2 regions of the Tessaracoccus aquimaris genome follow, and region 2 is predicted to be linked to the other one. Evidence: predicted binding sites of a transcription regulator. Region 2 holds the regulator's gene; the other holds the start of a gene.

Region 1 (10,860 bases), 810 kb from region 2:
CCGATGAAGGTGGCGGGGTCCGGGTGGGAGCGGCGCTGCACCAGCGTGTGCAGCACCTCGGAGCCCGCCGTCTCGGCGAGCAGCTTCAGTTCCGCGATGGCGTTGTCGACGTCTTGTTCGGTCCCGCTCGTCCAGACGCTGACGAGCACGACGCGTTCGAGGCGGAGTTGCCGGTACTCGACCTCTGTGACGTCCTCGAGCTCGGTGCGCATGCCAGCGACGCGGCGCAGCGAATGGCGTGCCGCGAGGTCGACCTGGTCGCCGTCGTAGTTGTCCTCGCCGGTGTAGTTGTCCGCGGCGTCGTCGTCGTGGAGGGTGTCGTGAAATTCAGTCATGTCGGTGTTCATTCTCCCAGCCCGCGCGGACCTGACCAAGCGCCCGCGCTCAGCCTGTGGAAAAACGCCGGTCAGATCCAGAACTCGCCGCGACCGACGATGACGGCGGGGCCGGTCAGCCGTGCCTGGTCGCCATCGAAGGTGACCGACAGTTCGCCGCCGGGGACGGCTACCTCGACGGGTCCATCGAAGCCGCTGCGGCGGCGGTAGGCGGCCACGGAGGCGACCACTCCGGTTCCGCAACTCATTGTCTCCCCCACGCCGCGCTCGAAGACGCGCATCGACAGCCTGCCGGGCGCGTCGACGCGGATGAACTCGACGTTGACGCCCTCGGGGAAGGCACTCGTCGGCTGCCAGGTCGGGGCGCCGTGCAGGTCGAGCGCGTCGAGGTCTGCGTCGTCGGCGATGAAGGCGACCGCGTGCGGGTTGCCGACGTCGACCTTCGTCGCGTCCCAGGACTGGTCGCCCAGGTCGACGGTGACTGCCTCGTCGCTGACCGTCGCCGCGCCGATGTCGGTGCTGATCAGGCCGAATCGGGAGATCTCGACGTGTTTGATGCCTGCGCGGGTCGCCACGTCGAACGAGCCGGACGCGACCAGTTGCTCGTTGATGAGGTGCCGCGCGAACACCCTGAGCCCGTTGCCGCACATCTCGGCGACGCTGCCGTCGGCGTTGTAGTAGTCCATGAACCACAGGTGAGGATCGCCGTCCCAGTCGCGCACGCTCCCCGCGCGCACCACCCGGATCACGCCGTCGGCGCCGATGCCCGAATGGCGGTCGGTGAGCACCTGGATGAACTCCCGCTGCATCTCGTGCATGCCGTACGAGTCATCGAGGATGATGAAGTCGTTCTTCGTACCGTGGCCCTTGTGGAAGCTGTATCTGCGCATCACGACCTCCCTGAGCTGTTCAGCTTACCTGGGCCAGGATGGTCGCGGCGTTGGTGCCGTCGTTTGCGTCCAGCCAGCAGATCCGGGGGTCGCGGCGGTACCAGCCGAGCTGCTTGCGGAAGAACGACCTTGTCGCCTTCTTGACCTTGGCCTTCGCCTCGGCCTCGGTGAGGTGCCCGTCCAGGAACTCGACGACCTGCCGGTAGCCGATGGCCCGCACCGCGGTGACGCCGTCGCGCAGGCCCCGCGTCAGGAGCGCCCGCACCTCGTCGACCAGGCCCTCGTCCCACATCTGTTCGACACGGGCGTCGATCCGCGCGTCGAGCAGTTCCCGGTCGAGGGTGAGCCCGAACTGGTGCACGTCGTCGAGTTCGTAGGTCCACTCCGCGATGTGCGGTTGGTGGCCGCCGGTGAGTTCGAGCACCTCGAGGGCACGCACGGTGCGCCTACCGTTGCCCGGCTCGATCTTGGCCGCCGAGCCCGGGGCCACCGACGCGAGGTGCGCGTGCAGCGCCTCGGCGCCGACCCGGTCGAGCTCGGCCTCCCACTTGGCCCGGACGGCCGCGTCGACGCCCGGGAAGTCGAACCTGTCCACGATGGCGCGGGTGTAGAGCGCGGACCCGCCGACGAGGATCGGCACGACGCCCCTCCCGCGGAGCTCCTCGATCACGTCGCGGGCCAGCGCCTGGAAGTCGGCGACGGAGGCCGTCTGGGTCACCTCGGCGATGTCGATGAGGTGGTGCGGGATGGCCGCGCGCTCGTCGGGGGTGGGTTTTGCGGTGCCGATGTCCATGCCGCGGTAGATCAGCATCGAGTCCGCGTTGATGATCTCGGCCGCCCTGCCCCGCTCGGCAAGCGCCTTTGCCACGTCGACGGCGAGCCGGGACTTGCCGGTCGCGGTAGGTCCGACGAGGACGATGAGCGGGCTGGACACCCGGCCAAGTGTGCCACCCGAATCAGGTCCTTCCCACCGGGCCGAAAACCGGGCACAATCGTCGTCGGAACTACTTCCTAGAGAAAGGAGCTGCACATGGGGATTCTTGACAATCTCGGTGGCCTGGCGAAGGAGCATGAGGACAAGATCGAGGCCGGCATTGAGCAGGCTGGAGATTTTGTTGATGACAAGACCGGCGGCAAGTATGCCGACAAGGTCGATCAGGCTCAGAACCTTGCAAACGAGCAGCTCGACAAGCTGACGGGCCAGGACCAGCAGTGACAGTTGGGCGCCGCTGACCCGACCGATCTCGCCGACGACGGCGCATCGGCACCGAGCAGGATCGGCGCCCACACCCACCCGAGACACGAGGGCCGCCCCAGTGGGGCGGCCCTCGTTGCTGTGTGAGTTGTCAGCCGGGCTGGCCGATGCTCGGCATGCCGAGGCCGACGCCGACCGGGGCAGGCGCGTTGGTGGCGGCCTCCCAGGCGTCGCCTCCGCGGGTGCGACGCAGGTTCGTGAAGCCGTCGTCGGCGTTGAGGTGGTGCGGGGCGGCGTGCGTGATGCGAGCCGTCGCGATGTCGCCGGGGCGCGGCCGCTCGGCGCCCTCGCCCGGGGCGGCGACGTGGACGAGTCGGTTGTCCTTGGCGCGGCCGCTGAGCCGGTTGGTCTCCGCGTCCTTGCGGCCCTCCCCCGTGGCGAACATCACCTCGACCTCTTGGCCGACGAAGCGCTTGTTCTCCTCCCATGACAGGTCGTTGACGAGGCCGACGAGGCGCTCGTAGCGCTCCTGCACGACCGCCTTGGGGATCTGGTTCGGCATCGTCGCGGCGGGGGTGCCGGGGCGGATGGAGTACTGGAACGTGAACGCGGCGGAGAACCGGGCCTGACGCACGACGTCCATCGTGGCTTGGAAGTCCTCCTCGGTCTCGCCGGGGAAGCCGACGATGATGTCGGTGGTGATGGCCGCCTCTGGCATCGCCTCGCGCACCCGGTCGAGGATGCCGAGGAACTTCTGCGACCGGTAGGAGCGGCGCATCGACTTCAGGATGGCGTCCGAGCCGGACTGGAGCGGCATGTGCAGTTGGGGCATCACGTTCGGCGTGGCCGCCATCGCCTCGATGACGTCGTCGGTGAAGTCCTTCGGGTGCGGCGACGTGAAGCGGACGCGCTCCAGCCCCTCGATCCCTCCGCAGGCGCGCAGCAGTTTCGCGAAGGCCTGCCGGTCGCCGAACTCGACGCCGTAGGCGTTCACGTTCTGGCCGAGGAGGGTGATCTCCTGGACCCCTTGGGCGACCAGCATCTCGATCTCGGCGAGGATGTCGCCGGGGCGCCGGTCGGCCTCCTTCCCGCGCAGCGCAGGCACGATGCAGAAGGTGCAGGTGTTGTTGCAGCCGACGCTGACCGACACCCACGCGGAGTAGGGCGACTCGCGACGGCTCGGGAGGTTGCTCGGGAACGTCTCGAGCGCCTCCTTGATCTCGATCTGCGCCTCATGCTCGACGCGGGCGCGCTCCAGTAGGCGTGGAAGGGCGCCGACGTTGTGGGTGCCGAACACCACGTCGACCCATGGTGCCTTCCGCAGGATGGTGTCACGGTCCTTCTGGGCCATGCAGCCACCGACGGCGATCTGCAGGCCGGGATGCTTCGCCTTGACCGACGCCATGTGGCCGAGGTTGCCGTAGAGCCGGTTGTCGGCGTTCTCGCGCACCGCGCAGGTGTTGAACACGACGACGTCTGCCCCGGCGCCGAGCGCGTCGGAGGCGGCCGGGTCGACCCTGGTCAGGCCCGCCTCCTCGAGCAGTCCGCTGATCCGCTCGGAGTCGTGAACGTTCATCTGGCACCCGTAGGTGATGACGTGGTAGGTGCGCTCGGTAGTCATAGCCCGACCATGGTAGACGCCCGCGGCGGAACGCCCCAAGAATCCCCGGTCCCGATCGGCGGGGTCGGGCGCACCCCTCCCCCGGGCGGCCGTAGGCTCGGGGCATGACAACTCTCCCCACCGGGCAACAGTTCCTGATCTCCTCCGGCCGGTACGCGGCCGTCATCACGGAGGTCGGCGCCACGCTGCGAAGCTTCACGGTCGATGGTTCCGAGGTGCTGTGGACGTTCGCGGAAGACGAGGCCCCTCGCGGCTCGATGGGCAGGCAACTGGTGCCGTGGCCCAACCGGATCCGCGACGGTCGCTACAGCTTCGACGGCGTCGCGCACCAGTTGCCGATCACGGAGGTGCCCCGCAACACCGCGCTGCACGGCCTGGGCGAGGGCATGGCGTGGCGTCTCGTGTCGCACACCGACGACGCCGTGACGCTCGCCGCGACGATCTACCCGCAGGCAGGCTGGGCCGGCGTGCTGGACGTGCACATCTCGCACGCCGTCGACGAGGACGGTCTCCGGGTGACGGTGGAGGCCCGCAACATCGGCGCCGCCCCGGCCCCATACGGCTACGGCGCGCACCCCTATGTCGCCGCCGACCTGGCGACCGCCACGCTGACGCTGCCCTTCGAGCACGAACTGGCGGTCGACGCTGAGCGGTTGCTGCCCATCCAGGTTGGCCCCCTGAGCGCCGAGCACGACTTCGTCGAGCCGCGACTGGTGGGCGATGCGGTCTTCGACTCGGCCTTCGTCGACCCGATCGGCGACTGGGAGATCACGCTGGAGACCCCCGAACGCCGAGTGGTGTTCTGGGCGGACCACACGCAGCGCTGGGCGCAGGTGTTCACCACCCCGACGCGCGACGCCATGGCGATCGAGCCGATGACGTGCGGGCCGGACGCCTTCAACGAGGGGCCGACGCACGACGGCGTCATCGTGCTGGAGCCGGGCGAGAGCACCTGCTCCGTGTGGGGCATCCGCGTCGCCTGACGCGGGCGGTCAGTGCGCGGTCTCGGTGGCCCGGGACTCGCGCACGACCGTGATGCGGATCTGGCCCGGGTAGCTGAGGTTCTTCTCCACCTCGGCGGCGATGTCGCGGGCGAGCGCGTGCGCGCCCGCGTCGTCGATCTCCTCGGGGGCGACCATGACGCGCATCTCGCGGCCGGCCTGCATGGCGTAGGCGCGCATCACGCCCTCGTGGGCGGTCGCGATGTGCTCCAGGTTCTCCATCCGCTCGACGTAGGCCTCCAGCGACTCGCGGCGCGCACCGGGGCGGGACCCCGAGATCGCGTCGGCGGCCTGGACGAGGACGGCCTCGACGGTGCGCGGCTCGACCTCGTTGTGGTGGGCCTCGACCGCGTGGACGATGTCCTCGTGTTCGCCGTACTTGCGCAGCAGTTCCGCGCCGATGATGGCGTGGGGGCCCTCGACCTCGTGGGTGAGCGCCTTGCCGATGTCGTGCAGGAACGCGGCCCGCTTGACCACGACGATGTTCAGTCCGAGTTCCGCGGCCATCACGCCCGCGAGGTGGGCGCTCTCCACGAGGTGCCGCAGCACGTTCTGCCCGTAGGACGTCCGGAAGGCGAGCGACCCGAGGATCGGGACGAGTTCCGGGTGCAGGTCGACGATGCCGACCTCGGTGAGGGCGTCCTCTGCTGCACGCTCGACGCGCTCCCCCATCCTGCGCTGGCTGCGCTCGTAGACCTCCTCGATGCGCGCCGGGTGGATGCGCCCGTCTGCGACGAGGTCGACGAGGGTGAGCCGTGCCGTCTCGCGCCGCACCGGGTCGAAACTGCTGAGCAGCACGGACTCGGGTGTGTCGTCGATCAGCAGGTTCACGCCGGTGATCTGCTCGAAGGCGCGGATGTTGCGACCCTCGCGCCCGATGATCCGGCCCTTCATCTCGTCACTCGGCAGGTCGACGGTGCTGACGACCGACTCGTTCGTCTGCTCGGAGGCGACCCGCTGGATGGCGGTGACGATGACCGAGCGGGCGCGCCTGTCGGCCTCCCGCTGCGCGGTGGCCTCGATGTCTCGGGCGATGCCTGCGGCGGTCAGCTTGGCCTGCCGCTCCGCCTCGGCGATCACCTCGTGCTTGGCCTCGTCGACCGATAGGCCCGCGACCCGCTGCAGTTCGTGTTCGACGGCGTCGCGCTTGGCGACGACATCCTCGCGCTGCTCGCGCAGGCTGAGCTTCTGGGCCTCAAGTCGTTCCGCGCGGACGGCCAGGGCCTCAGTGTCGGCCGCGACGCGATCCTCGCGCTCGTGCAGTCGGGTCTCGCGGCGCTCCTGGGCCGCGCGCTCCTCGCGGAGTTCTGCCCGCTTGGTCTCGTGGTGTGCGTCGGCGTCCGTGCGGCGCACCTCTGCCGCCTCGATGATCTCGGCGGCGCGGACCTTTGATTCCTCGACGTTGCGCTCAGCGTCCGCGCGAAGCTGATCGGCGGAGGCCTGGGCCGAGGCCCGCAACTGCGTCGCCTCCACCGTGGCGGCCTCGTTGAGGCCTGCGCGTTCGCGTCGGATCTGCCCGCCTTGGCGCACCAACAGCACGGCCAGCACCACCGCGCAGCCGAGGGCGAGAGCGGCTAGCAACCAACCTAGTTCTGGCACGCGCTTCTCCTCCTGGCAGGTCCTGACTGCACAGGAGACGCACAATCCACGACGCGAGCCACCTTCGGCGGTGGGCACTGCTTCGGCGCCGATTGGGGACAGCGCCGCCTAAGGATGTTCGTGCGGCAACAAGCCGCTGAAGAGATTTTCGGTTCAGCAGGCCAGCTCGGGGCTGGCCGTCAGTTCATGCGGGGTCCTGTGACCTTGCACTAGAGCCTATTGCTCACCTGTGGAAAACTCAACCGGATCTTGCGCGGTGACCTCCGCAAGCACGGCCGCCGTGACCGAGCTGGAGAAGCCGCGCCTGGCCAACACGCCCGCCAACCTGCGCCGCGCGACGTGGGGCTCGAGGCGCGCCATGCTGCGCGCCTTCCTGCGGCCCAACTCGAGCGCCGCGGCGAGCTCCTCCTCGGGGTCGAGCTCGGCGAGCGCCTCCTCGGCGGTCTCCCTGTCGACGCCCTTCTCCCGCAGTTCCTGGCGGATCCGGGCCTTCCCGCGCAGGCTGTTCCTTGCCCGGGATTGCGTCACCGCGGCGGCGAAGGCTGCATCATCGACCAGGCCGACCTCCGTGAACCGCTCGAGGATCTCCTCTGCCACGTCGGCCGGCACGTTCCGCTTGTCCATCGCCTGTCGGAGTTCCTTGGCGGAGCGCTGCCGCACGGCCAGTTGATCGAGCGCGATCTTGCGGGCCACCTCGATCTGGGTGGCCCGCTCGTCGCCCTGCTCAGAAGTCAACTTCGCCCGTCTCCGGGTTCACGCCCTCGGGGATGTCGGACTTGTCGACGCCGAGGTGGAGCCTGATCCGACGCTCGATCTCGTTGGCGACGTCGGGGTTGTTCTTCAGGAACGTGCGGGCGTTCTCCTTGCCCTGACCGAGCTGGTCGGACTCGTAGGTGAACCACGCACCGGCCTTGCGGATGATGCCGGCGTCGACGCCCATGTCGATCAGGCTGCCCTCGCGGGAGATGCCCTCTCCGTAGATGATGTCGAACTCGGCCTGCTTGAAGGGCGGAGCGACCTTGTTCTTGACCACCTTGACGCGGGTGCGGTTGCCGACCATGTCGGTGCCGTCCTTGAGCGTCTCGATGCGACGCACGTCGAGGCGCACCGACGAGTAGAACTTCAGCGCGCGGCCACCGGTGGTGGTCTCGGGGCTGCCGAACATCACGCCGATCTTCTCGCGGAGCTGGTTGATGAAGATCGCGGTGGTGTTGGTGGTCTTGAGCGCGCCGGTCATCTTGCGGAGCGCCTGGCTCATCAGGCGGGCCTGCAGGCCGACGTGCGAGTCGCCCATCTCGCCCTCGATCTCGGCACGGGGCGTCAGGGCGGCGACAGAGTCGATGACGATCAGCGAGAGCGCGCCGGAACGCACCAGGGTGTCGGCGATCTCGAGCGCCTGCTCGCCGTTGTCGGGCTGCGAGACCAACAGTTCGTCTGTGTTGACGCCAAGCTTCTGCGCGTAGTCGGGGTCGAGCGCGTGCTCGGCGTCGATGAAGGCGCAGATGCCGCCGCCGGCTTGGGCGTTGGCGATCGCGTGCAGGGCGACGGTGGTCTTACCGCTGGACTCGGGGCCGTAGACCTCCACGACGCGGCCGCGCGGCAGGCCGCCGATGCCGAGCGCGACATCCAGGGCGACCGATCCGGTGGGGATCACGTCGATCGGTTGGCGGTTGTCCTCCCCCAGCCTCATGACGGAGCCCTTGCCGTGGGCCTTCTCGATCTGGGCGAGCGCTGCCTCGAGCGCCTTGTTACGGTCCGCAACGGCCATCGGATTTCCTTCCTGGGGCTGACCCGGGCGGGCCAGTTATGTCGTCGTCCATCACTCTAGGAAGAGGCACCGACATTTCTTTCACGGCGCCTGGTTCCTGTGGAGAACTGCGCGTCAGCTTACCGAACACCCGTTCGAATGCGTAAGCGACACGCGAGTTTTTTTCGGCGCGGCACTATTTTCAGCGCAGCGTCTCCGGCAGTTCGAGTTGCGCCCAGACGGCGCGCCAGATCCGCTTGCACGGGATGCCCGCGGCGAGCGCCTCGCGCACGGTGCGGCTTCCGAGGGCCTCCATCACGACCTGGTCGGCCCACGCCGCGGCATACCCGCCAGGCAGCACCTCGTTCAGTCGCTGCCACAACTCCACCTCACGCACCCGCCTACCGTACCCGCTGCTGGACGGCGCTGTTCACGACGCTGACCGAAGTGAGTAAGCTATCGCTCACCCGAGTGAGCAGAGCGCTCACAGTGATGGTTCGCGCGAAGGAGCCCGCCGGATGAATGCGCCTGGAACCCCCTCACACAAGCGTTCGGACCGGATGGTCGCGCTGCTCGCCCTGCTCACCGAGCGGGGTCAGTTGCCGCTGGCGTACCTGGCGGAGGCTCTCGACGCGTCGGCCGCGACGATCCGCCGCGACGTGGCGCTGCTCGCCGCCCAGGGCCTCCTGGAGCGCACCCACGGCGGGGCGCGCCCGATGAAGGGGAACCGGGAACTACCGGTCAGGCTGCGCGATGGGCGTAACCAGGAGTCGAAGCGCCGGATAGCGCGGACGGTCGCGTCACTGATCCCGCACGGCAAGCACGCGATAGGGCTGACGGGGGGCACCACCACCGCAGAGGTGCTGCGCGCGCTGCGCAGCCGCGACGACCTGACCATCATCACGAACTCGCTCAGCATCGGCCTCGAGGCCGCCGAGCAGGGCCAGGCGCGTGTGTTGATCGCGGGAGGCGTGCTTCGCTCAAGTTCACTCGAACTGGTCGGCTCGCTCGCCGAGTCGACCATGAAACTGGTCAACGTCGGCACGGCGGTGATCGGCGCGGACGGGGTGAGCGCAACGGGTGGGCTCACGACGCACGACGAGATCGAGGCCCGCACCAATTACGCGATGATCGAGCGCGCACAGCGCGTCATCGTGGCCGTCGACTCGAGCAAGATCGGGAACCGGACGCTGGCGAAAATGGCCGACGTCACGGACTTCCAGGTCCTGGTCACCGATTCGGGTGCACCCGAGGACGAACTGGAAGCGTTCCGTGACGCCGGCATCGAGGTTCATGTCGTCGACGCGGGTCGCGGCGACGAGGGCCCTGTCTCAGGCGGCCGCGGCAACTCGCGGCATGCGCTCGGCTTCGAGGGTAGCTAGCTTTCCGCTGATGCTGATCATCAGATCGGAGAGCGACACATCAAGGGCAGACGCAATGGAGAACAGCACCTCGCTCGACGCCTCCTTGTGACCGCGCTCGATCTCGGACAGGTATCCAAGTGAGACCATGCTGGCCATGGAGACCTCACGCAGGGTCATGCCGGCCGCCATCCGGAGTTCCCGGAGAGTCTCGCCCATTACCTTACGAATAAGAATCGTCTTCACGGCTACCTACCTTGCTGGCGGGCCGGATGCCCGCCGTCGGGTGGTACAACACGAGCGATTCGGGTTTTGTTCCCCGCTGGCGAAACGCTCACAAAACGCGCAGCAACATCTCCATCGAGTAGTCGATCGCGGCGGAGCGGATCTGCTCCCGGTCGCCCTCGAACTGCTTGAGTTCCGTGTACTGCGGCCAGTCGGACATCCCGACGCGCGGGCCGACCACGGCGAACCACACGGTGCCGACCTTCGCGCCGTCGGTCTCGGTCGGGCCCGCCACGCCGGTGGTGGACACGGCCCAGTCGGAGTCGCACGCGGACTGCGCGCCGAGCGCCATCTGCAGAGCCGTCAACTCGTTGACGACGCCCTCGTTCGCGATCAGTTCCTCGTCGACCCCCGCGAGGGAGGCCTTCAGTTCGCGGGCGTAGGTCACCAGCGCCCCGCGGAACACCGCAGATGCGCCGGGCACGGCCGTGAGCGCCGCGCCGATGCCGCCGCCGGTGAGCGATTCACACGTCGACAGGGTGATCGAACGCCCGGTCATCTTCTTGATGACGTCTTCGGCCAGCGACATGTTTCCTCCAGGTCTTAGGTGGTTACCCCATTCAGGCTACCGACTCGTCCGTCCCCTTGAGCGCGTCGCGGCGGATCCGCCAGGCGTGCCGCAGGTAGTCGAACCCCGTTACGACCGTCAGGATCAGTGCGGCCCACATCAGGACCCAGGCGAGCACCTGGAGCGGGCCGGGAAGGAAGTCCAGGTTCAGGTTGAACAGGATCAGCGCGACGGTCTGGGTGACCGTCTTGGCCTTTCCGCCCTTGTTGGCGGCCATCACGGTGCCGTACTTCTTCAACCGTTCGCGCACCCACGTGA
Region 2 (10,860 bases):
CTCGTCAGGCCAGGTCGATCCAGCGCGACTCCATGGGCTCCAGGTCGAGGTCCAGTTTGCGGACCTCGCCTTCGCCCTCCAGTCCGGTGGTGCGGCCCGCGAGCCGCGTCGAGACGGCCTCCATCAGGTTGTTCATCACGAAGCCCTTGCCCGCCTCGGGGAACACCGCCACCTCGACGCCCGGGTGCGAGGGCACCCACTGGGCGCCGAAGTCGGCCTCACGGCCTGCTGCCCAGTAGATCGCGCGGTGCAGCAGTCGCGAGTTCTCGTGGCTGTAGGGCAGCCCCGCCAGGTAGACGCCGCGGCCCTCGCCCTGCTGGTGCGCGGCCAACTCGACCGAGCCGTCCTGCAGGCGCAGGATCTGCGTCGCGTCGCCGGTGGCGAAGATGTCGCCCGCTCCCTCGCCGACGTTGAGCGCGCCGGGGAGGTCCTCGGTGATGAAGTGCTCCCGCGACTCGACCGGGTAGCGGTCGGTGGACTGCGAGAAGCCCAGTTCCTTGTCGACGCCCAGCACGTCGGAGAGTTGGAAGAACGCGCCCTCCGACTGCACCGCGGTCGGCTCGCCGACGCCGATCAGGCCGCCGCCGCGCGCGACGAAGCCGCGCACCGCGACCAGCACGTCGGAGTCCAGCCAGTTGTCCCCGCCGGAGAAGGCGGTGCCTGCCGCGCCGACGTTGAGGACGACGTCCAGGCCGTCGAGCGCGCCGCCGCGCACGTCGTCGAAGCTGACGAACTTCAGGTCGAACGGCAGCCCTGCCAGCGACTCGAGGACGCCAAGGTAGGAGTAGATCTGCTTGTACCAGAGCGCGTGGGCGACCATGTGTGTCTGCCAACTGCGCATCGCACCCCAGCAGTTGAGGATGCCGACGCGGATGCTGGAGGACTGCGGCAGGCGCCCTTCCCCGACCTCGTGGATGGAGCGGAACTCGTCGGCGATCTGGGTGATCCGGTCCATGAACTCCGGGAACTTCACCGCGAGCGACAGGTAGCCGCCGTAGCCGATCCTCTCGAGCGGCTTGCGGGCGATCGCGCGGCGCGACTGCAGCCAGGAGACGTTCGCCTCGCCGAGCGGGTCGCCGCCCTCGGTGAACACGTCCGGGAAGAAGTAGGGCAGGAACCGGCCCTCGGTGTAGCGCACGCTGGGGATGTCGGAGATCATCCGGCAGGTGGCGGCGGAGCCGACCGAGCCGACGACCCCGTCGACGCCGGTGGTGGCGAACTGCTCGCCGTAGGGCTCGGTGCCCATCCAGTTGTCGCCCAGGAACATCAGGGCTTCCTTGCCGTACTCGTGCACGATGTCGACGAGGTCCTTGACGCGGGCGCAGACGAACCGGTTCTGGAAGTCGATCCAGTCGCTGAACGCCTTGCTCGGCACCTGGAAGGCGTTGTTGTAGTAGCCCTGGTCGACGAAGTCCTCGGCGCGCAGGCGGTAGCCGTACTCGGCCTCGAAGGCGTCCATCGCGCGCGGCGACACCGACGCGGAGTAGCCGAACCAGTCGACGAACTTCTCCTTGCCGAGGTCGTTGAAGACCAGCGTGAAGTGGTAGAAGAACGTGGTGAAGCGCACCACGTCGACCTCGGGGCGCTCCTCGCACCAGCGGCGAAGCGACGTGGTCATGAACTCCCACGCGGCCGGGTGCCTTGCGTCGTAGCCGATCTCGCGCACGCGCGTCGGGTCGTCCTGCCAGTTGTTGGTCGTGTAGTTGTACATCTGCGTCGAGTCCCAGACCTGCCAGGCCAGGAAGCTGACCGTGTAGACATGGAACGCCGCCGGCTGGGCGATCGTGACGACGGTGTCGGTGCCCTCTCCGGCGACGCTCCACCCGTCGACGGGGACGACCTCGCCGGTGGTGCGGTCGATGACCTCCCACCAGCGCTGCACGTCGCCCAGGTCGGGCTCGATCTGCAGCGCGTAGTAGCCGTTCATCACCGAGACGGCGAGCGGGCCCTCTGCCGGGGCGGTGACCCGCTCCGACATCAGGTAGAAGTGCGGACGGGCGTCGAGGTTCGCGAGCGCGAACTCCTGGTTGCCGCGCGCCGGGAAGTAGGTCTCATAGACCTTCACTCCCAACTGCGACGTGATCTCCGGCAGCCACGTGCCGTCGGAGTTGCGGACGGCGTCTGCGCCGATCCGCTGCAGGATGTGGGGAAGCTGGTCGTCCATGCCCTGTTCGATGGGCATGGTGACGCGACCGCGTGAAGTCATGGCGTGGGGTTCCTCCGAATGGAATGGCAGATGTGGTCGAGTCTTCCAGCCGAGGTCGCGGAGGGTCACATTGCGACGCCAATCGCGAAGGCTTTTTGCGCATTACGCCGCCACTGGGATCGGTGGATGGCCGAGCGGGCCGAGGGCGCGGAAACCTCAGCGGGTCAGAGCCGGCCAAGTCAGACGAGCACTATCCGCAACTCGATGCCGATTCGATCGTTCAATCTCGACGCACACCGACACGAACACCGACTACTGCTCAACGCCAGACCAGCACGCGGACGGCCTCGGAGACGGGTCACGCCCCCGTCGCGACGTCCCGGTCGGTGGCGCTGTACTCGGACCACGAGCCCGGGTACAAGCGACCCCTCCCGAGCCCGGCCAGTTCCATCGCGATCAGGTTGTGGCAGGCCGTGACGCCGGAGCCGCAGTAGGAGATGACACCCTCGGCCGGTCCCAGCCCCGCGAACCTCTGGCGCAGATCGTCTGGGGTCTTGAAGCGCGACCCGTCCAGGTTGCCGCTCAGCGGATAGCTGCGGGCACCCGGGATGTGGCCGGCCTTCGGGTCGATCGGCTCGTGCTCGCCGCGGAACCGCTCCGTGGCGCGGGCATCGATCACGACGGGGCCGGCGACGGCCTCGTCGATGGTGGCGAGTGCGTCGTCCGGCCACTGCGTCGCGGTGAATGAGGCGACCTCGGGCAGCACCGCCTCGGTGCTCAGGTCGCCCTCCCAGGCGTCGATGCCGCCGTCCAGCAGCGCCGCGTCGCGACCCAGCATCCTGAGCAGCCAGACGAGGCGCGCGGCCATCGCGCCCCCAGCGTCGTCGTAGGCCACGACGACGGACCCGTCGCCGATGCCACTTGCCGACAGGCCCGCCGCGAACCGGGCGGGGTCGGGCAGCGGATGCCTGCCCCTGTCTCCCGGCGGGTCGGCGAGCACCACGTCGAGCGAGACGAACACCGCCCCGGGAAGGTGGCCTGCGCGATAGGCGTCGGCTCCGGAGCGCCCATCGAGGTAGGAGCGGACGTCGGCGACGACCGCCTCGGGATGGGCCTCAAGCCAGGCCTGGTCGACAACTGGTGGGATCATCCCGCCAGCCTATCGCCGACGGTCCTCGTACTCCCGGCCGCTGTTGGGCAGCATGCCGTGCTCAAGGCCCCACCGGACCGCCTGCGAGCGGCGCGCAACGCCGATCTTCCGGTAGGCGGAGCGGATATAGGACTTGATCGAGTTGATCGACAGGAAGCTGCGCGAGGCGATGTCCTGGTTCGTCAGGCCCTGCGTGATGAGCGCCATCACCTCGGCCTCGCGCGGGCTGAGGCCGTACTCGCTTCCCGGCCAGGACAGCTCTGCGGACGAGGACTCGCTCGTGACCTCACGGCCCGCCTCCGAGACCACGATCTCGCCCTGGGCGATGGCCTCCAGCGCCTCCACCAGTTCCAGCGCCGTCATCGACTTGTCGAGGTAGCCGCTGCAGCCGAGCGCGACGGCCTCCGCCGCGAGCTGGGGAACCAGGTTCCAGGTGAACACCACGAGGTGGCCGACGTCGGGGTCGGCGAGCAGGCGCGCGACGTCGTCGTTGCCCCGCTGCGACTCTCCGAAGGTGTCGAACAAGGTGATGTCGACCTTCACATCCACCGTCGCGCCCCACGCCAACGCCGCTACTTCGACGCGTTCGCCGTAGCGGCGCAGCATTCCCTTCAGGCCATGGACAACCACGTCATAGTCGTTCAAAAGGGCAACGCGGATCGGACTCACGAGGCGACTATACGGAGGGTGAAAGCGCCTCCGAACTCCCCCAAGGGGGTGGCCGCAAACAAACACCCCTTGGGGTGAACTGCCTTGCCCCAGGGGTGCGCTTAAGGTCTTTGATGGTGTTCCCTCACCCTCGGGTCTGACCCGAGTAGGCCGGCGCCGGCGGTAACGTCGGCGTCGGTCCCTCCTCCTTAGAACAGACCGAGGCCCGCCCCCTTTCGGGAGCGGGCCTCGGCCTGTTGACTGGTCAGCTGCAGCCGCTGGTGGAGCCGCAGCCCTCGCACACGTAGCAGGAGCCGGACGGGCGCATCTTGGTGCCGCACGTCATGCACAGCGGAGCGTCGACCTCGGCGACCCCGAGGGCCTCCATCAGCTCGGCGGTCGTGTGCGCGTCGAGCAGCGAGGGCTGCCGGGCGCCGTCGACGTTGAAGTCGTCGCCGGCGTCGTTGCGCAGGGTCTCGGACTCGATCAGCTCGGCCTCGTCCTCCTCGGACAGGTACGAGCCGGTCTCCACGTAGCGGGCGCGCTCGGCGGCGGTGTAGATGCCGAGCTCGGAACGGTCGTCGAAGGTCAGGTAGTCCAGCGCCAGGCGGCGGAAGATGTAGTCCATGAACGACTGCGCGATGCGGATGTCAGGATCGTCGGTCATGCCCGCCGGCTCGAACTTCAGGTTCGTGAACTTCTGCACGAAGCTCTCAAGCGGCACGCCGTACTGCAGACCGATCGACACGGCGATCGAGAACGCGTCCATCACGCCCGCGAGGGTCGAGCCCTGCTTGCCGAGCTTCAGGAACACCTCACCGAGGCGACCGTCCTGGTAGGAGCCGGAGGTCATGTAGCCCTCGGCGCCGCTGACGGAGAAGCTCGTGGTGCGACCCGAACGCGACTTCGGGAGGCGCTGGCGCTTCGGACGGTACTCGATGCGCACCTCCGGCTCGGCCTTCTTCTCCTCCTTCGTCTCCTTCTTGCCGTCGGAGAGAGGCTGACCGACCTTGCAGTTGTCGCGGTACACGGCAAGCGCCTTGAGGCCGAGCTTCCAGCCCTGCAGGTAGACGTCCTCGATCTCCTCGACCGTGGCGGACTCGGGCAGGTTGACGGTCTTGGAGATCGCGCCGGACAGGAACGGCTGCACGGCAGCCATCATCCGCACGTGACCCATCGGCTTGATCGCCCTGGTGCCCATCGCGGTGTCGAAGACCTCGTAGTGCTCCGCGGCAAGACCGGGGGCGCCGACGACGTGGCCCTTGCTGCTGATGAACTCGACGATCGCCTCGATCTCCTCGGCGTTGTAGCCGAGCCGCTTCAGCGCCCGCGGGATCGTCTGGTTGACGATCTGCATGGAGCCGCCGCCGACCAGCTTCTTGAACTTGACCAGCGAGAAGTCGGGCTCGACGCCCGTGGTGTCGCAGTCCATCATGAAGCCGATGGTGCCGGTGGGCGCGAGCACGGAGGCCTGGGCGTTGCGGAAGCCGTTGACGGTGCCGGTGCTGACCACCTCGTCCCACTCGCGGGTCGCGACGGCGTGCAGCGCACGGTCATCGGGCAGCACGCGCAGGTCATCGTTGGCGGCCTGGTGCTTGCGCATCACGCGCTGGTGGGCATCGGCGTTGACCGCGTAGCCGTTGTACGGACCGACCACGGCCGCGAGTTCTGCGCTGCGACGGTACGAGGCGCCCGTCATGATCGACGTGATGGCAGCAGCGGTGGAGCGGCCACCCTCGGTGTCATAGCCCTTGCCCATCGCCATCAGCAGCGCGCCGAGGTTGGCGTAGCCGATGCCGAGCTGGCGGAAGTTGCGGGTGGTCTCGCCGATCGGCTCCGTCGGGAAGTCGGCGAAGCAGATCGAGATGTCCATCGCGGTGATGATCAGTTCGACGGCCTTGACGAACAACTCCGCGTCGAAGGTGCCGTCGGCCTTGAGGAACTTCAGCAGGTTCAGCGACGCCAGGTTGCACGACGAGTTGTCGAGGCTCATGTACTCGGAGCAGGGGTTCGACGCCGTGATGGGGCCGGTCTCCGGGTTGGTGTGCCACGCGTTGATGGTGTCGTTGTACTGGATGCCGGGATCGGCGCACTCCCACGCGGCCTTGGCGATCTTGCGGAAGAGGGTCTTGGCGTCGACCTCCTCGATCACCGAGCCGTCGCCGCGGGCGCGCAGCCCGAACGCGGAGCCGCTCTCCACGGCAGCCATGAACTCGTCGTTCACGCGCACCGAGTTGTTGGCGTTCTGGTACTGGACCGAGGTGATGTCCTTGCCGCCGAGGTCCATGTCGAACCCGGCGTCGCGCAGCGCACGGATCTTGTCCTCCTCGCGCGCCTTCGTCTCGACGAACTCCTCGATGTCGGGGTGGTCGACGTCCAGCACGACCATCTTCGCGGCCCGGCGGGTCGCGCCGCCCGACTTGATGGTGCCGGCAGAGGCGTCTGCGCCGCGCATGAAGGACACGGGGCCCGAGGCGGTGCCACCGGAGCTCAGCAGTTCCTTCGACGAGCGGATCCGCGACAGGTTCAGGCCGGCACCGGAGCCGCCCTTGAAGATGAAGCCCTCTTCCTTGTACCAGTTGAGGATCGAGTCCATGGAGTCGTCGACCGACAGGATGAAACACGCGCTGACCTGCTGCGGCGAGGGGGTGCCGACGTTGAACCAGACAGGCGAGTTGAAGGAGAAGTACTGGTTGAGCAGCATCCAGGTGAGCTCGTGCTCGAAGATCTCGCCGTCCTGCTCGGTGGCGAAGTAGCCGAAGTCCTGGCCCGCCTTGGCGTAGGTGGTGACGACCCGGTCGATCAGCGTCTTGAGGCTGGCCTCGCGCTGTTCGGTGCCGAGCGCTCCACGGAAGTACTTGGTGGTGACGATCGTGGAGGCGTTGACGCTCCACGACGACGGGAACTCGACCCCGTGCTGCTCGAAGACGGTCTCGCCGGTCCTCCAGTTGGTCTGCACCACGTCGCGGCGGTCCCACTCCACTTCGTCGTAGGGGTGCACCCCCTCTTTGGTGAAGACGCGCCCGATGGTGAGGCCCTTGCCCTGGGTCTCCGAGTTCTTGCGGCGTGTTCCGCGCGCGGCAGTGGCGGTCATTGTTTTCCCCTCGTGTGTATCCGGTGTTGTGTGTCAGATGAGTGTGCTGGCGCTGAGCGTCAACTGATCAGCGGTTCCTGGCTGAGCGCGCCGACGAGGACCTGACTGCCCTGCGGCGGTTGCTGCGACACGCTGAGTCGCAGCGTGTCGATCTCTCTCTGGAAGTCGTCGACCGAGTCGTAGTTCTTGTAGACGCTTGCGAAGCGCAGGTACGCGACGGCGTCCAACTCCTCGAGCGGCCCAAGGATGGCGACCCCGATCTTCTCGGACGGGATCTCCGCGAACCCTGAGGCACGCAGCGACTCCTCGACCCGCTGGGCGAGCGATGCCAACTGCGCGGGTGTCACGGGACGACCCTTGCAGGCCTTCGACACCCCACGGATGACCTTGTCCCTGCTGAACGCCTCGACGACCCCGGAGCGCTTCACGACGGTCAGCACGATCTGCTCGACGGTGGTGAACTTGCGCTCACACATCGGGCATGCACGCCTGCGCCGGATGGCCGAACCATCCTCTGTGGCACGCGAATCCGACACCTTGGTGTCGCCGTGCCTGCAGAACGGGCAGTGCATTGTCGTGGACCTTCCCTCGTGAATCCCCTGCGGAGGTACCAAGGTGCCACGTTCAGCTCAAAACCACAAGCCCTTGTGTAGCGACACGCCCAGAACCACTAGATATAGGAATTCTAGGCTGGCCCGGCACCCCAGACAAGCACTCCAGGGGCGACACGCCGAAGCGCTGACTAGGCCACGCTCACGGCTGCGTGACGTGCGCCCAGCCCGGGTCTCCGGCGACGTACTCGAACGCCGGATCGGGTGTGGCGTTGGCCGCGAACTGACCGACGCACATCGCCCCACCGACGACGGTCAGCGCACCGACCAGCGCCACCTTTGCGACAAGCCACGGCGACCTGGGCGCCGGACGGGAGGCGACGCACGAGGCGACCCTAGCGGTCGCGCCGGGGCGCTCGCCACGCCTGGGGTGGGCGACGGGGAGGCGGAGATCGGGGCGGCCGGCAGGCGTAACGGTGACGACTCTGCGGGACCCTGCGTCAACGACCTGGAAAGAAACTGCAGCGGCCATGGGGACCACCCCTCTCGTCCTAGAACAACTGTTCGATTACTGAGCTTAGCGCCTCGACTCTCGAAATGGAACATCCGTTCGATCCACGTGTCGCGTCGCCCTCAAGAAGCACTCAACACGACGCCTCCGACAGTTTCGTTTCGGCGTGTCGTCCCGCGACCAGGACGCAGTCAGGGAGAAGCGAAGACACGCTGCCCAATTTCGAACACACGTTCGTTCAGCGGCTACAGTGGGTCCATGCCCGACAAGACCCCACGCCGCGGACGGCCCACCAACGCCTCGCTCGCCGCCGAGTTCGGCAGCATCACCCCGCTGCCGGACGGCCCGGAGGACCTGCACGGCCTCACCGCGCGCCAGATGGCGATCCTCCAGGTGATCCGCGAGTCGATCGAGGAGGTCGGTTATCCACCGAGCATCCGCGAGGTCGCCACGCGCGCCGGCCTGGCGTCGACGTCGTCGGTCGCCTACCAACTCAAGGTGCTGGAGGAGAAGGGGTTCCTGCGCCGCGATCCGAACCGGCCCCGCGCCGTCGTAGTCCAGATGCCGGGCGAAAGCTCCGAGGACCTCGACCCGACGCAGCACTTCGACTCGGCGCCCCGCTCCGTCGCGGCTCCCCTGCTTGGCCGCATCGCGGCGGGCGGGCCGATCCTTGCGGAGCAGCAGGTCGACGACGTGTTCGCGCTTCCGAAGCAGTTGGTCGGCGATGGCGAGATCTTCATGCTCGAGGTCAAGGGCGACTCGATGATCGAGGCGGCGATCTGCGACGGCGACTGGGTCGTGGTGCGCAGGCAGAACGACGCCATCAACGGCGACATCGTGGCGGCCCTCCTTGACGACGAGGCCACCGTCAAGACGCTGCGCCGCAGGGACGGCGAGGTGTGGCTGCTGCCGCACAACGAGCGGTACTCCCCCATCGACGGCACCCACGCGCAGATCATGGGCAAGGTCGTCGCGGTGATGCGCAAGCTCTGAGCAGGAGCCAACGCCAAGGCGAAGACGAAGGAACCGGCCGACGCCAACGCGTCGGCCGCCTTCGTCTAGGGGCTCAGAGGCCCAGGAATGCGCGGAACTCGTCGCAGCAGCGCTCGGCCCGCTCCCGGTCGGGGAGTTCGCAGAAGATGCGCAGCAGCGGCTCGGTGCCCGAGAAGCGCGCGATGATCCAACCGTCCTCGAAGTAGACCTTGCAGCCGTCCTCGTAGGAGGTGCGCACGACGGGCTCGGAGAACTCGGGCAGCCGCTTCTCGACCATCAGCGTGTTGAGGATCTCCGGCTTGCGCTCCGGGTCGAATGAGAAGTCCGTCTCTGCCATGTAGTGCGGCGGGAACTGGCCGACGATCTCCTTGTAGATCTGGCTCATGGGCTTGCCGACGACCGCGATCATCTCGACGAGCAGCGCGGCGGCGTAGATGCCGTCCTTGCCGGAGATGTGGCCGCGCACCGTGAGGCCGCCGGAGCTCTCGCCGCCGATGATGGCGTCGGTCTCGAGCATCTTGCCGGAGATCCACTTGAATCCGACGGGGACCTCGTGGGACTCCTCGCCGAACATCGTGGCGACGTCGTCAAGCAGCGAGGTGGTCGCGACGTTGCGCACGACCGCGCCCTTCCAACCCTTGTACTTGAGCAGGTAGTAGTAGAGGATCACCAGCAACTGGTTGGGGTGCAGGAAGTTGCCCAGGTCGTCGATGATGCCGATCCGGTCGGCGTCACCGTCGGTGGCGATGCCGAGGTCGCACTTGTTCTCCACCACGTAGCGCGAAAGCGCCTGCAGCGTGTGGGAGGTCGGCGACGGGAGCCTGCCGCCGAAGAGCGTGTCGTGGCGGTCGTTGATGACCTCCACGTCGACGCGGGCGGTCATCAGGATGGTCTGGAGAGAGGTCTTCGACACGCCAAACATCGGGTCGAGCGCGACCTTGAGCCCCGCCTCGCGGATCGCCTCCATGTTGATCTGGGAGATGATCGAGTCGATGTAGCCGTTGAAGGTGTTGATCTCCTCGACGGCACCCGTCGCGATGGCCTTGGGGTAGGCGATCGAGGCGATGTCGGCCTCCGGCGCGCCCTCGAGGGCCTCCATCCGGCGCTCGACGTCGAGCGTCACGTCCTCGTCGGCGTCCTTGCCGCCGCGGGTGAACACCTTGATGCCGTTGTACAGCGCGGGGTTGTGGGACGCGGTGATGGCCATGCCGTACGGCAGGTTCTGGTCCTTGACCGTCCACATGATCAGCGGGGTCGGCGCCTGGGCGACCTTGATCACCTTTGTCGGGATGCCGTACCCGGCGAACACCTCCGCCGCCCACTGCGCCGCGACGTCCGAGAGGAACCGGCGGTCGTAACCGATCACGATCCCCTCGTCCGCGACGCCCTCGTCGCGCATCCGAGCCGCGAGGGCTGCGCTGAGCAGCCGCACGTTCGCCCTGATGAACTCGTCTCCGATGATTGCCCGCCAGCCGCCAGTGCCAAAGTTGATTCGTGCCACGCCTCAACAGTAGACCGGGCCCCCCGGAGAGCCGGTCATCCTAACGAGCGAATGCGCAACCATCATGCACACGTCGCTCACTGTGTCTCGGCGATCCTCGCCAAAGCTTCCGGGTCGTGCAGTTCGACGGTTGCCTTGTCGACGCGGATCAGGCCTGCCCTGCTGAGGGCACCCAGACGCCTGCTGAGCGTCTCCGGGCTCAGTCCGAGCAGCGAGGCGACGTCGCGCTTCGGCACCGGGAAGGTGACGGCGGGGCGACCGTCGCT

Evidence for each region. Region 2 encodes LexA, which represses DNA repair genes until DNA is damaged. Its sites were predicted from a motif close to TCGAACANNTGTTCGA; they were not measured.
Region 1: recA (recombinase RecA) is a predicted target of LexA. The motif match lies at 8,532-8,547, and genes of this name have one in related genera.

Annotation. Positions count from the first base shown of each region.
Region 1 covers NZ_CP019606.1:730,688-741,547, reverse strand. Annotated here, with positions in the region: gene hflX (GTPase HflX) at 1-335, opposite strand, end outside; gene dapF (diaminopimelate epimerase) at 407-1,225, opposite strand; gene miaA (tRNA (adenosine(37)-N6)-dimethylallyltransferase MiaA) at 1,245-2,159, opposite strand; gene BW730_RS03480 (antitoxin) at 2,256-2,441, shown strand; gene miaB (tRNA (N6-isopentenyl adenosine(37)-C2)-methylthiotransferase MiaB) at 2,572-4,041, opposite strand; gene BW730_RS03470 (aldose 1-epimerase family protein) at 4,146-5,024, shown strand; gene rny (ribonuclease Y) at 5,034-6,641, opposite strand; gene BW730_RS03460 (regulatory protein RecX) at 6,858-7,376, opposite strand; gene recA (recombinase RecA) at 7,366-8,409, opposite strand; gene BW730_RS03450 (DUF3046 domain-containing protein) at 8,591-8,785, opposite strand; gene BW730_RS03445 (DeoR/GlpR family DNA-binding transcription regulator) at 8,949-9,770, shown strand; gene BW730_RS03440 (helix-turn-helix domain-containing protein) at 9,720-9,995, opposite strand; gene BW730_RS03435 (CinA family protein) at 10,084-10,563, opposite strand; gene pgsA (CDP-diacylglycerol--glycerol-3-phosphate 3-phosphatidyltransferase) at 10,595-10,860, opposite strand, start outside.
Region 2 covers NZ_CP019606.1:1,542,077-1,552,936, forward strand. Annotated here, with positions in the region: gene gnpA (1,3-beta-galactosyl-N-acetylhexosamine phosphorylase) at 5-2,206, opposite strand; gene BW730_RS07260 (sulfurtransferase) at 2,505-3,296, opposite strand; gene BW730_RS07265 (helix-turn-helix transcriptional regulator) at 3,306-3,965, opposite strand; gene BW730_RS07270 (vitamin B12-dependent ribonucleotide reductase) at 4,210-7,038, opposite strand; gene nrdR (transcriptional regulator NrdR) at 7,098-7,610, opposite strand; gene BW730_RS18060 (hypothetical protein) at 7,792-8,121, opposite strand; gene lexA (transcriptional repressor LexA) at 8,359-9,093, shown strand; gene BW730_RS07285 (phosphoglucomutase/phosphomannomutase family protein) at 9,167-10,594, opposite strand; gene BW730_RS07290 (Crp/Fnr family transcriptional regulator) at 10,672-10,860, opposite strand, start outside.